3 regions of the Streptomyces sp. NBC_01190 genome follow, and region 2 is predicted to be linked to each of the others. Evidence: riboswitches for the same ligand, from Rfam matches in the RefSeq annotation. Region 2 holds a riboswitch; each other region holds the start of a gene.

Region 1 (4,270 bases), 2.8 Mb from region 2:
GCGAAGTCGTCGTCCACCTTCAGCAGCACCGGATCCCAGCCGGGCGTGCCGTACTCCTCGTTGATCGCCGCGGCGAGGCGGGCCACCTCGGCGGTGTAGTCGCGGTAGAGCGGCAGGTCCTGGCGGGAGGGGTAGGCGAAGGCCACGTGCACGACGCGTTCACGCCACTCGGGGCGGTCGGTGAGGAGCTGCCGGTAGGCGAGCAGGCCGCGGACGATGTTCTTGGAGAGCTCGGTCCGGTCCACCCGGACGATCAGCTTGCGGCCCGCCCCGGTCTCCGCCCGCAGCGCGGTGATCCGCTCGGCCACGTCCGGCCGGTGCGCCCGCTCCCGCAGGAAGTCGCCGTCGGCCCCGAGCCCGTGCACCCCGAGCCGGGTGGTGCGGCCGCGCCAGGTGACCTCGGGCCCGGCGGGCGTGGTGGTGACGGTGGCGCCCAGCAGCGTCTGGCAGCACGCCGCGAAGGCGTCCGCCCACCTGCGGGTGAGGAAGCCGGCCCGGTCGGCGCCGAGGATGCCGCCGAGCACCTCCTCGGCCACGTCGTCCGGCAGCAGCCGGAAGTAGTCCGGCGGCGCCCACGGGGTGTGGGTGAAGTGGCCGATCCGCAGGTCGGGGCGGCGCTCCCGGAGCATCGCCGGCACCAGCGACAGGTGGTAGTCCTGCACCACGACCGCCGCGCCCCGGTCCGCCTCCTGGGCGAGCGCGTCCGCGAAGGCCGCGTTGTACGCCTGGTAGGACGCCCACTGGCCGCGGAAGTCCTCGTCGAAGACCGGCTCGAGCGGCGTCTGGTAGAGCAGGTGGTGCACGAACCACAGCACCGAGTTGGCGATCCCGTTGTACGCCGCCTCGAAGACCGGCCGCTCGACCGCGATCATCCGGACGCCGTCCTCGCCGACACCCCGCCGTACGGCCTCCCTGTCGCCGTCGGAGAGCGCCGCGCACACCCACACCGCCTCGGCGTCCGGGCCGATCGCGCTCAGCCCCGACACCAGGCCGCCCCCGCCGCGGCGGCTGGTCAGCTCGCCGTCGTCGCCGAGGGCGTACGAGACGGGGCCGCGATTGGAGGCGACCAGAATCCGGGCAGCGTGCTGGGTTCCGACCATGCCGCGAGCCTAGCCAGACAGGGCCCGTCTCAAACGTCCCCGGCGGCCGCGGCGGGACCGCGGCGAGCGGTGCGACCAGCCACGACGTACGGGAGCCCGCCGAGGGCGGCGGCTGCGCGGGCCACCGGTGTGCCACTGGGTGCCACCGGTGGTGACACGCTGTGCCAGTGGCCCGTCCCCGGGCCGCCGGGGGCCCCGGGCAGCCCGGTCGGGCCGCCCCGCTCAGGCAGCCCGGTTCAGGCCGCCGGTCAGGCAGCCCGCTCAGGCCGCCCGCCGGGCCAGGTACTCCCCGATCTCCAGCATCGGCGGCCGCTCCTCGGTGTCCACCGGATGGGTCCGCGGGATGAACCCCTCGTCCACCCGGTCGAACTGGGTCAGCCGCGGCCGGACCAGCGGGCCCCGGGAGAGCCGGACGTGGGCGGTCCGGTAGATCGCCGCCGCCATCCGGCCCAGCGCCTGCCCGTCCTGGTGGCGGTGGTGCCGTACGCCCACGTCCACCTGGGCCAGCGCGTCCAGGTCGACCAGGCCCAGCGAGTCGATCAGCATGCCCAGCTCCACCCCGTAGCCGACCGGGAACGGGAGCTGTTCAAGAAGTGACCGCCGGACCGCGTACTCCCCGCCGAGCGGCTGCACGAAGCCGGCCAGCCGCGGCCAGTGCAGGTTGATCAGCGGGCGGGCGACGAGTTCGGTGACCCGGCCGCCGCCGGCCGGCACCACCGAGTCGCCGGTTTCCAGCGGGCGGTCGTACATCGCCTTGACCAGCATCAGCGCCGGGTCCGTGAGCAGCGGGCCGACGATCCCGGAGACGAACCGGGAGTCGAACTCGCGCAGGTCGGAGTCGACGAAGCAGACGATGTCACCGCTGGTGACCATCAGTGACCGCCACAGCACCTCGCCCTTGCCGGGCAGGGTGGGCAGCCTGGGCAGTATCGCGTCCCGCGGCACCACCCGGGCCCCCGCCTCGGCGGCGACCCGCATCGTCCGGTCCCGCGAACCGGAATCGACCACCACCAGTTCGTCCACCAGGGGCGTCGCCGCCGACATCAGCTCGCGGCGGATCGTCGTGACGATCTCACCGACCGTGGCCTCTTCGTTCAGCGCGGGCAGTACGACACTGATCGTGCCCCGCTCGCCCGCCGCGTGTTTGGCGGCGAGCAGCAGGTCCAGCGGACGGTCGTCCGCCGACCACGATCGGCCTGTCAGCCAGCGCTCCACCTCGTTGAGCACGCGCGCTTCTCCCTGCCGTGGTGGGCCCTGGATACGGGCGGTGTGATCCATCGGACGAGTTTCAGGAGTCTCGCCTTACGGACGGCCTGCTCGGATCCACTGCTTCTCCGTTACAGTCTTGAACACGACCCGGGCTCCCGTCATGCCGAGAGCCTGGCACAAACGCCTTGGATCATCGCATCCAGTGCCATACCGCTCATCCAGAGGGGCAGAGGGAACGGCCCGTTGAAGCCCCGGCAACCCTCCCGCCGACCGCGAGGTCACACGGTGGGGAAGGTGCCAATTCCGTCTTGTGGCGATGTACGTCACGAGGAAGATGAGGAGAAAGGGCCTCGCCATCATGGCTGCGCAGACTGTCGCAAGCACCGCCGCCCCCCGGACCCCGCTCGGCGCCCCGTTCGGACCGGCCGCCGCACTGAGCTGCCGGGAATGCGGCACCCGCTTCCCGCTGAGCCCCATCTTCGCCTGCGAGGAGTGTTTCGGGCCGCTCGAAGTCGCCTACGACCTCCCGCTCGGCGACCCGGAAGCCCTGCGCCGCCGGATCGAGGCCGGCCCCACCAGCATCTGGCGGTACGCCCCGCTGCTCCCGGTGGCCGCCGATGTCGCGGAGCACCCCAACCTCGCCCCCGGCTGGACCAAGCTCGTCAAGGCCGACAACCTCGCCCGCGAGCTGGGCATCACCGGCGGTCTGTACGTCAAGGACGACTCCGGCAACCCGACGCACTCCTTCAAGGACCGGGTCGTCGCCATCGCCCTCGAAGCCGCCCGCACCTTCGGGCTGACCACCCTGTCCTGCTCCTCCACCGGCAACCTGGCCGGCGCGGTGGGCGCCGCCGCGGCCCGCGCGGGCCTGCGCTCGTGCGTGTTCATCCCGCACGACCTGGAGGCCGGCAAGGTCGTCATGGCCGCGGTCTACGGCGGCGAGCTGGTCGGCATCGAGGGCTCGTACGACGATGTGAACCGGTTCTGTTCCGAGCTGATCGGCGACCCGATCGGCGAGGGCTGGGGCTTCGTCAACGTCAATCTGCGCCCGTACTACGGCGAGGGCTCCAAGACGCTGGCCTACGAGATCGCCGAGCAGCTCGGCTGGCGGCTGCCGGACAACCTGGTCATCCCGATCGCCTCCGGCTCCCAGCTCACCAAGATCGACAAGGGCCTCCAGGAGCTGATCAAGCTCGGCCTGGTCGAGGAGAAGCCCTACAGGATCTACGGGGCCCAGGCCGAGGGCTGCTCCCCGGTCTCGGCGGCCTTCAAGGCCGGAAAGGACGTGGTCCGGCCGGTGAAGCCGGACACCATCGCCAAGTCGCTGGCGATCGGCAACCCGGCCGACGGCCCGTACGTCCTGGACGTCACCCGGCGCACCGGCGGCGCGGTGGAGGACGTGAACGACGAGCAGATCGTCGCCGCGATCAAGCTGCTGGCCAGGACCGAGGGCATCTTCGGCGAGACCGCGGGCGGGGTGACCGTCGGTGTGCTGCGCAAGCTGATCGAGACCGGGCAGCTCGACCCGGCCGCCGAGACCGTCGTGCTGAACACCGGCGACGGGCTGAAGACCCTGGACGCGGTGGCGCCGACCACCGGTCCCACCGCGATCATCCGTCCCACCGTCGCCGCGTTCCGAGAGGCTGGCCTCGCATGACTGCTTCTGTTCGAATCCCGACCATCCTGCGTACCTACACCGGCGGCAAGGCGGAGGTGTCGGCCGAGGGCTCGACGCTGGCCGAGGTGATCGGATCGCTCGAAGCGCTGCACACCGGTATTTCGGCGCGGGTGCTCGACGACAGCGGAAAGCTGCGCCGCTTCGTGAACGTTTATGTGAACGACGACGATGTGCGTTTTTCCGAAGGCCTGGAGACCGCGGTGCCGGACGGCGCCAGTGTCTCGATCATTCCCGCCGTCGCCGGCGGCTGAACCCGCCGGGCGCGGCTTTGGAGGAAGCTCCG
Region 2 (4,270 bases):
CGATGATCCGGCCGCCGTCGAGGAAGACCACGGTGTCGGCGACCTCGCGGGCGAAGCCGATCTCATGGGTGACGACGATCATGGTCATCCCGCTGTCGGCGAGATCCTTGATGACGGCGAGGACTTCGCCGACCAGCTCCGGGTCGAGCGCGCTGGTGGGTTCGTCGAAGAGCAGCAGCTCCGGCTCCATCGCCAGCGCCCGGGCGATGGCGACACGCTGCTGCTGGCCGCCGGAGAGTTGCCTGGGGTACGCGCTCTCCCGCCCGGCCAGGCCGACCCGCTCCAGCAGTTCACGGGCTCTGGCCGCGGCCTGCTTCCTCGGTACGCCGTGCACGGCGATCGGGGCCTCGACGATGTTCTCCACCACCGTGAGGTGCGGGAAGAGGTTGAACTGCTGGAAGACCATGCCGACCCGGGCGCGCTGCCGGGTGATGGCCCGCGACCCCAGCTCGTGCAGCCGGCCTTCCCGGTAGCGGTAGCCGATGATCTCGCCGCCCACCTCGACGAATCCGGCGTCCGGGCGCTCCAGGTGGTTGATGCTCCGCAGCAGGGTGGACTTGCCGGACCCCGAGGGGCCGAGCAGCACGGTGACCTCGCCCCGGCGCACATCCAGGTCGACTCCGTCGAGCACCTGATGGGCGCCGAAGCTCTTGCGCAGTCCCCTGACCCGTACCAGGGACGCGGTGGTCCCGGTCGTCATGAGAGGCCCGCCAGTTCGTCGCCGGTCCGGCCGAGCAGCGGCACATTGCCCCGGAAGAGCTCCCGGAAGCTCCGCCGGCCCGGCCGGTTGCTGCCCCGGGCGTAGTAGCGCTCGACGAAGAACTGTCCGATGGACAGCAGCGTGGTGAGGATGATGTACCAGAGCGTCGCCACCAGCAGCAGCGGGATGATCAGGTAGTTCTGGTTGTAGATCAGTTGCGAGGAGTAGAGCAGGTCCTGCACCGCGATGACGCTGACGATGGACGTCGCCTTGAGCATGCCGATGAGCAGGTTGCCGGAGGCCGGCACGATGGCGGGCATCGCCTGCGGCAGCACGACGCGGCGGAAGATCCGCGCGTTCCCCAGGCCGAGCGCCTGGGCGGCCTCGGTCTGGCCGGGGTCGACCGAGAGGATGCCGCCCCGGACGATCTCCGAGGCGAAGGCCGCGACGTCCAGGCTGAGCCCCACGTACGCGGCGAGGATGCCGCTGAACAGATGCGCCGTCTTCACCGTGGCGAAGGCGCCGCCGAACGGGATGCCGAACGACAACCGCGGATAGAGCGAGGCGATTTCGTACCAGAAGAGGAGTTGCACCAGCGGTGGTACGGATCGGATCAGCCAGACGAAGGCGAAGCTCAGCGAGGTGAGGATCGGGTTGCGCGACAGGCGCATCGCGGCGACGCCGATGCCGAGCAGATAGCCGGTGGCCATCACCGCGGCGGTGAGCCAGAGCGTCAGCTCCAGCCCGTGCAGGATCGATCCTTCGAGGAAGTAGTGGCCGACGGTGCCCCATTGGAACCGTTTGTTGGTCAGCAGGGTGTTGACCAGCATCGCGAAGAGCACCAGCAGGACAAGGGCGGAGACCCACTGGCCGGGGCGGCGCAGCGGGACCAGCTTCGCGGCCAGCAGTTGCCTGTCGCTGGGGCGGCCGCCGGGCGGCGGCGGGTCCTGGACGGGTGTCGGGGGCGGCGGTTCCGGCGCCGCGGGTTCGCGCGCGGAGATGTCGGGGCTGCTCATGGTGGTGTGCTTTCCGTCCCATGCGGGCGCGCGGCACCGCGCCGTGGATCGGCGGAGTGGTGGCGTGCGGGGTGAGGGCGTGACCGGGCGACGGGAGGTGCGGGGTCTCAGCGCCGGGTCACGGCGCGAGCGCGGTCAACGGACCGGGGACGTCCCCGGACACAGTGCGCTGCTCACCCGGAGCAGGTCGACGTGGCGGCGCGCCACCATGAGCTGGGCGAACCCGTACGGACGCGTCGTGCCGCCGTTGTCGGCGCGTCGTGCCTGCATGCGGATCACCTCGCCATCCCCGGCCCGTGGGCCGCACGCGCTTGCCTGACCGATCCGTCCCGACGGGTCACCGCCGCGAGCGGCGCCGTGGACGGGGGTTGCGGGTCAGCGGGCCGACGCTGAAAAAGCCGGCCCCCATAACCAGGGGCACACCGTAACGGCTGGGGTCGGCTTTGGGCAATGCCTCAGAAGCCGACGGCCGGTCAGCGCGTTCCGCCCCGTCCCGTCGCCCCCGCCGCCCCCTGCCGGCCCCAGCTTCCCCGGCCGACCCCGACCATGAGCGGCCCCCGCGTGATCCGCAACCGGTCGACCGGTCATTGTGTTCGACGCCGGAACGGAGTTACGGTGAGGGTCGGTTATGAGCGTCAGCACCAAGCCCTGGCTGGCTGACCAGCAACCCTCCGGCGTGGCGGGGTGCTCCAGGTGATGACCCGGCGGCGCCGAGTCCGGTGTACGCAAGCGCGCGATGGAAAAGGGAGGGACTGAAGTGCGTCGAGCCGTCAGTACCTACTCGCGTCGCCACATCGACCTTCAGCGCATCTCCAGCGCGCTCTGTACGGCGTACTGAACCCGGCCCGGGGCGTCACCCGGTCGTAGCGGCGTCCTGAGCCCGCACCGCCCGGCGCACCGGTGTTCCACGGGCCCCTCGCACCTGCCGGCGAGGGCACACCCAGCCGAGATCCCGCCGAAATCCCGCCGGAAGCGTGCCGCCACCCGGCCCCGTATCTCCCTCCTCCCCGTTCCCTCGCCCCGCCGACACCACCCCGGACCACCGCCCGGCGCGGGTCCCGTCCGGCATGCCCGCGGCCCCGGTGGCGCCGCCCTCCGCCCGAGCAGGAAGCGATCCCGTCATGTCCCAGCGACACCCCGCTCTCCACCTCTCCGTCGCCCTCGACGGCGCCGGCTGGCACCCCGCCGCCTGGCGCGAAGCCGACGCCCGGCCCCATGAACTGTTCACGGCGGCGTACTGGGCCGACCTCGTCGCCGAGGCCGAGCGCGGGCTGCTGGACTTCGTCACGATCGAGGACTCACTCGGCCTCCAGTCCTCGGACTTCACCGAGCCCGACCACCGCACCGACCAGGTCCGCGGCCGACTGGACGCGGTCCAGATCGCCGCCCGGATCGCGCCGCTGACCAGCCACATCGGCCTGATCCCGAGCGCCGTGGTCACCCATACCGAGCCCTTCCACCTCTCCAAGGCGATCGCCACCCTCGACTACGTGAGCGGCGGCCGGGCCGGCCTCCGGGTGCAGGTCTCGGCCCGTCCGTACGAGGCGGAGCTCTTCGGCCGGCGGACCTTCCCGCCGTTCCACCTGGCCGACCTCGCCACACCGGAGGTCCAGGCGCTGATGGGCGAGAACTTCGCCGAGGCCGCGGACTACGTCGAGGTGGTGCGGCGGCTCTGGGACAGTTGGGAGGACGGCGCCGAGATCCGGGACGTGGCGACGGGCCGCTTCATCGACCGGGAAAAGCTGCACTACATCGACTTCGAGGGCCGGTGGTTCAGCGTCAAGGGCCCGTCGATCACCCCGCGCCCGCCGCAGGGCCAGCCGCTGATCGCCGCGCTCGCGCACCAGAGCATCCCCTACCGCCTGGTGGCCGGCTCCACCGACATCGGTTTCGTCACCCCCCGCGACGCCGGGGACGCCGGGGCGATCGCCGCCGAGATCCGGGGTTATCAGGACGAGGCGGGGCGCGCCGGGGAGACCGTGCACCTCTTCGCCGACCTGGTGGTACTGCTCGACGACACCGACGAGGCGGCCGCCGCCCGGCGCGGCCGGCTCGACGAGCGCGCGGGGGCCGCGTTCACCAGTGACGCCGTGGTCTTCGCCGGGACGCCGAGCGGGCTCGCGGACCTGCTGGAGCAGTGGCAGGCGGCCGGCCTCAGCGGCTTCCGGCTGCGGCCCGCGGCCATCCCGCACGACCTGGCGCGGATCACCCGTGAGCTGGTGCCGGAGCTTCAGCGCCGCGGCCTGTTCCGCACCGCCTACGAGGCCGACACCTTGCGCGGCCTGCTGGGGCTGCCCCGTCCGGCGAACCGTTACGCCACCGCGTCCGCCCCGCTCGGCCCGCGCCATCCCGACGCCGCCGCGGCGACGGAGAGGGCGGCGTCGTGAAGTTCATCAACATCACCCTGATCGTCCACGCCCCCGACCCGGTCACCGGCGCCCAGCCGTCGACCCACGAACGCTTCCGGCAGGTGATCGACAGCGCGCTGCTCGCCGAGGAGCTGGGCTTCGACGGGTTCGGTGTCGGCGAGCGGCACGAGCGCCCGTTCATCTCC
Region 3 (4,270 bases), 1.5 Mb from region 2:
CACGAACCGCTCTCGCAGCAGCAGCTCTACGTGCTCACCGCGCACGCCCAGCCGAAGCCGATCGACCCCGGACCCGAGGTCGACGAGAACGGTGTCGAGCGGAAGATCAGTCCGGTCGCGCGGGTGCAGGCGAAGCTGTCGCGGGGCTTCTACGGGGAGCACAGCCAGATTCCGAAGCCGACGGCGGAGGAGTACGAGGAGATTACGAGCGGGCACGGTCACTAAGCCGCTCGCGCTGGCGTCACCAGAAAACCGGGCCGGGCCCGGGCACCCCATAAAGGGTGCCCGGGCCCGGCCCGGGGCGTTTGCCCGCTGTCGGTCGGTGGTCCGCCGCGGGTCGTTGGGGGCTGGGCGCGCGGTTCCTCGCGCCCCTACGGGGCGCCCCCTTGCGGGGGCTGGCTGGATAGGGTGGGCGGGCTGAGAGTGTGGCCCCCCTTTTTAGGTTCCAGGTTTTTCAGGAGCGTGACCCATGAGCGTTGTGAACCCCGCCGGAGGCGACCCCACGGCTCCGCGCTCGTGGCCCGACGTCCTGAGCACGCTGCTGGCCCGGCAGGATCTGAGCGGCGACGACACCGCCTGGGCGATGGACCGGATCATGCGCGGCGAGGCCACCGACGTGCAGATCGCCGGATTCGCGGTCGCGCTGCGGGCCAAGGGGGAGACCGTGGACGAGGTCTCCGGCATGGTCCGGGCGATGTACGAGCACGCCAACACCATCGAGGTGCCCGGGCCGACCGTGGACATCGTCGGCACCGGCGGCGACCGCTCCAAGACGGTCAACATCTCCACCATGTCCGCCATAGTGGTGGCCGGCACCGGCGCCAGAGTCGTCAAGCACGGCAACCGGGCGGCGTCCTCCGCCAGCGGTGCCTCCGATGTGCTGGAGAAGCTCGGCGTCAATCTGGACCTCACCCCCGAGCGGGTGGCCGAGGTCGCCGCCGAGGCCGGGATCACCTTCTGCTTCGCGGTGCGCTTTCACCCGGCGTTGCGCCATGTGGCCATCGCCCGGGGCGAGTTGGGGGTGGCCACCACCTTCAACTTCCTCGGCCCGCTGACCAACCCGGCGCGGGTACGGGCCCAGGCCACCGGTGTCGCCGATCTGCGGATGGCGCCGATCCTCGCCGGCGTCCTCGCCGAACGCGGCTCGTCCGCCCTGGTCTTCCGGGGCGACGACGGGCTGGACGAGCTGACCACCACGGCCACCTCCCAGGTCTGGGTGGTCAGGGAGGGCAAGGTCGAGCAGCGTGCCTTCGACCCCCGTGACGTCGGCATTCCGCTGGTGCCGCTGGAGGCGCTGCGCGGCGCCGACCCGGCGCACAACGCCGATGTGGCCCGCCGGCTGCTGGCCGGCGAGACCGGTCCGGTCCGGGACGCGGTGCTGCTCAACTCGGCGGCCGCGCTGGTCGCACTCAACCCCGGCAGCGGCACTCTGGAGTCCCAGCTCGCGGCCGGCCTCGAACAGGCCGCCACCTCCGTCGACTCGGGGGCGGCCGCCGCCGTACTCGACCGCTGGGCGGCGGCGACCCACGCCTAGCCGTACTTTTTCCCCCGGCTGTTCGGCCGGCTGTTCCGCCGGCCCGGCGGTCGGCGTCTGAGCCGATCGCCGGGCCGGGGGACCCGGCACCCCGTGCGAGGCGCTGTCCGTGTGGTGGACGGCGCCTTGCGCGCGCACGGGCATATGGCAGAATCCCTGGCAGGTCACGAGTGACAGCGCAAAGGCCCCGGCTCGCTGTCCGGCAACCCTCCGTCCGAGGTGGGGTGCCCCGGGTGAAGACCAGGCTGTGAGCAAGCAAGGCTCATAGCAAGCCGGACTTGGGGAGTTCTGTCATGACTGTGTTCAGCCCTGCCACCGATACCGCCCGCGAAAGCCGCGACGCCCGCGATAGCTGTCCGCCGCTGCCGGTGCTGGGACACGATGTGCGGGTCCCGCTGGTCACCGGCGGCGAAGTCGGCTACGCGGCACTCGACTACGCGGCGAGTGCCCCCGCCCTCCAGCGGGTCTGGGACGACGTGGCCGCGTACGCGCCGTACTACGGCAGTGTGCACCGGGGGGCCGGCTATCTCTCCCAGCTCTCCACCGATCTCTTCGAGCAGAGCCGGGCCACCGTCGCCGCGTTCCTCGGCTGCCGGCCCGACGACGAGGTGATCTTCACCCGGTCCACCACCGACAGCCTCAACCTGCTGGCCGCCGTGCTGCCGGCCGGCACCCAGGTCTTCGTCTTCGACAGTGAGCACCACGCCTCGCTGCTGCCCTGGCAGCGCGCCGAGGGCGCCCAGGTCACCTGGCTGACCGCCCCGCGCACCCCGGAGCAGGCCGTCGCCGCCCTCGACGTGGCCCTGCACGGCGCCCCCAAGGGGCCCAAGCTGGTCTGCGTCACCGGCGCTTCGAATGTCACCGGCGAGGTGTGGCCGGTACGGAAGCTGGCCGCCGCCGCCCACCGGCACGGCGCCCGGATCGTGCTCGACGCGGCCCAACTCGCCCCGCACCAGCCGGTGGACATCGCCGCGCTCGACGTCGACTGGGTGGCCTTCTCCGGCCACAAGCTCTACGCGCCCTTCGGCTCCGGCGTGCTGGCCGGCCGGCCCGACTGGCTGCGGGACGCCGAGCCGTATCTGGCCGGCGGCGGGGCAAGCCGCACGGTCGCCCGCCGCACCGACGGCGGCCTCGACGTCGAGTGGCACACCTCGGTCGCCGCCCGCCACGAGGCCGGCTCGCCCAATGTCATCGGTGCCTACGCCATCGCCTCGGCCTGTCGCGCGCTCACCGAGGCCGGTTTCGACCGGCTCATCGCCCGGGAGCGGCAGTTGCTGGCCCGGCTGCGGGCGGGACTGGCCGATATCCCCCAGGTGCGGGTGCTCTCCCTGTTCGGGGCTGACTCGGCCCGGGTCGGTGTGCTCTCCTTCGTCGTCGACGGCTGGAACAGCTCGCACTTCGCCGCGGCGCTCTCCGCCGAGTACGGCATCGGGGTCCGCGACGGCCTCTTCTGCGCCCACCCCCTGGTCCGTACGCTGCTCGGCGGCGAGCCGGACGAGCCCGGTGCCTGCGGAGCCCCCGACGCCGCGCCGGGCGAACGCTCCCTCAACGCGATCCGGGTGAGCTTCGGCGCGGGCACCCCCGACGAGCACATCACCCGCTTCGTCTCGGCGGTGACCACCCTGGTCAGGGACGGCGCCCAGTGGAACTACCGCACCGAGAACGGCCGCTGCGTCCCGTCCCGCGACTGACGACTCGGGACCGGCGGCTCAGCGCCCTCGGGGCCGCCGGTCAGGAGTCCAGGCCGATGGCGAAAGCCGCCTCCAGATCGTGCTGCGAGTAGGTGCGGAACGCCACATGCGTGTCCGTCGCCCGCACGCCCGGGATCTTGCTGATCCGGCCGGGGATGATGTCCGCGAGATCGTCGTGCTGGGCCACCCGGACGAGAGCGACGAGATCGTAGCCCCCGGTCACCGAGTAGACCTCGCTGACGCTGTCGAGCGCCGCGATCGACTCGGCGATCTCCGGAATCCGGTCGACAGACGTCTTGATGAGCACGATCGCGGTGATCACGGCTGGATATCTCCTTGGGTGGGCCCGATGACGAGGCTCACCTTACGCCGTGGCCGATAGCAGACCCATGCGCAGAAGAAGCCGAAGGCGAAGCCCACCACGTGGGCGAGATAGGCGACGCCGGGACCGCCGTGCGCGGTCCTGGCCGCCAGCCACTGGAGCACGAACCAGAAGCAGAGCACCGTCCACGCCGGGAAGCGCAGCGGGACGAAGAGGAGAAAGGGGAAGACACTGGTGACCCGGGCGGTCGGACAGAGGTAGAGGTAGGCGCCGAGCGCGCCGGAGATCGCCCCCGACGCGCCCACCAGGCTCCGGGTGTCGTTCGGGTGGCCGAGCGCGAAGCCGTAGGTGGCGAGGTAGCCGGCGGCCGCGTAGAAGAGGGCGAAGCGCGGCCGGCCCATCCGGTTCTCGACGTTGTCGCCGAAGACCCACAGGAAGAGCATGTTGCCGATCAGGTGCACCCAGCCCGCGTGCACGAAGAGCGCGGTGAGGACGGAGAGGAACGGCACCTTCGGATACGGGCCGGGGACCGGGCAGCCGGCCGGCAGATCGAGCCGGGCCGGAGGCAGCTTTCCGTGGAGGAGTTCGGCCGGAATGACTCCCCAGCGATCGAACCAGACCGCCTGCGCACACAGGCGCCCGGCGCCCGGCGCCACGCCGAAGCCGGCCGCCGGGCCCAGCACGAACGTCAGGGTGCACAGCCCGATCAGCGTGTACGTCACG

The links. Region 2 has a riboswitch for S-adenosylmethionine ahead of OG519_RS01575 (putative leader peptide). Riboswitches for the same ligand answer to the same signal wherever they lie in the genome.
Region 1: linked by a shared signal. The riboswitch ahead of thrC (threonine synthase) and the one ahead of OG519_RS01575 (putative leader peptide) in region 2 are both predicted to bind S-adenosylmethionine.
Region 3: linked by a shared signal. The riboswitch ahead of OG519_RS08125 (aminotransferase class V-fold PLP-dependent enzyme) and the one ahead of OG519_RS01575 (putative leader peptide) in region 2 are both predicted to bind S-adenosylmethionine.

What each region holds. Positions count from the first base shown of each region.
Region 1 is NZ_CP108580.1:3,200,093-3,204,362, reverse strand. It holds gene OG519_RS13300 (trehalose-6-phosphate synthase) at 1-1,100, opposite strand, end outside; gene OG519_RS13295 (glucosyl-3-phosphoglycerate synthase) at 1,362-2,327, opposite strand; SAM riboswitch class I at 2,521-2,650, shown strand; gene thrC (threonine synthase) at 2,668-3,966, shown strand; gene OG519_RS13285 (MoaD/ThiS family protein) at 3,963-4,238, shown strand.
Region 2 is NZ_CP108580.1:357,475-361,744, forward strand. It holds gene OG519_RS01560 (amino acid ABC transporter ATP-binding protein) at 1-700, opposite strand, end outside; gene OG519_RS01565 (amino acid ABC transporter permease) at 697-1,716, opposite strand; gene OG519_RS01570 (putative leader peptide) at 1,852-1,986, opposite strand; SAM riboswitch class IV at 2,341-2,454, shown strand; gene OG519_RS01575 (putative leader peptide) at 2,453-2,554, shown strand; gene OG519_RS01580 (LLM class flavin-dependent oxidoreductase) at 2,838-4,103, shown strand; gene OG519_RS01585 (LLM class flavin-dependent oxidoreductase) at 4,100-4,270, shown strand, end outside.
Region 3 is NZ_CP108580.1:1,906,741-1,911,010, reverse strand. It holds gene OG519_RS08135 (cytochrome bc complex cytochrome b subunit) at 1-225, shown strand, start outside; gene trpD (anthranilate phosphoribosyltransferase) at 470-1,534, shown strand; SAM riboswitch class IV at 1,697-1,814, shown strand; gene OG519_RS08125 (aminotransferase class V-fold PLP-dependent enzyme) at 1,828-3,225, shown strand; gene OG519_RS08120 (Lrp/AsnC family transcriptional regulator) at 3,266-3,547, opposite strand; gene OG519_RS08115 (rhomboid family intramembrane serine protease) at 3,544-4,270, opposite strand, start outside.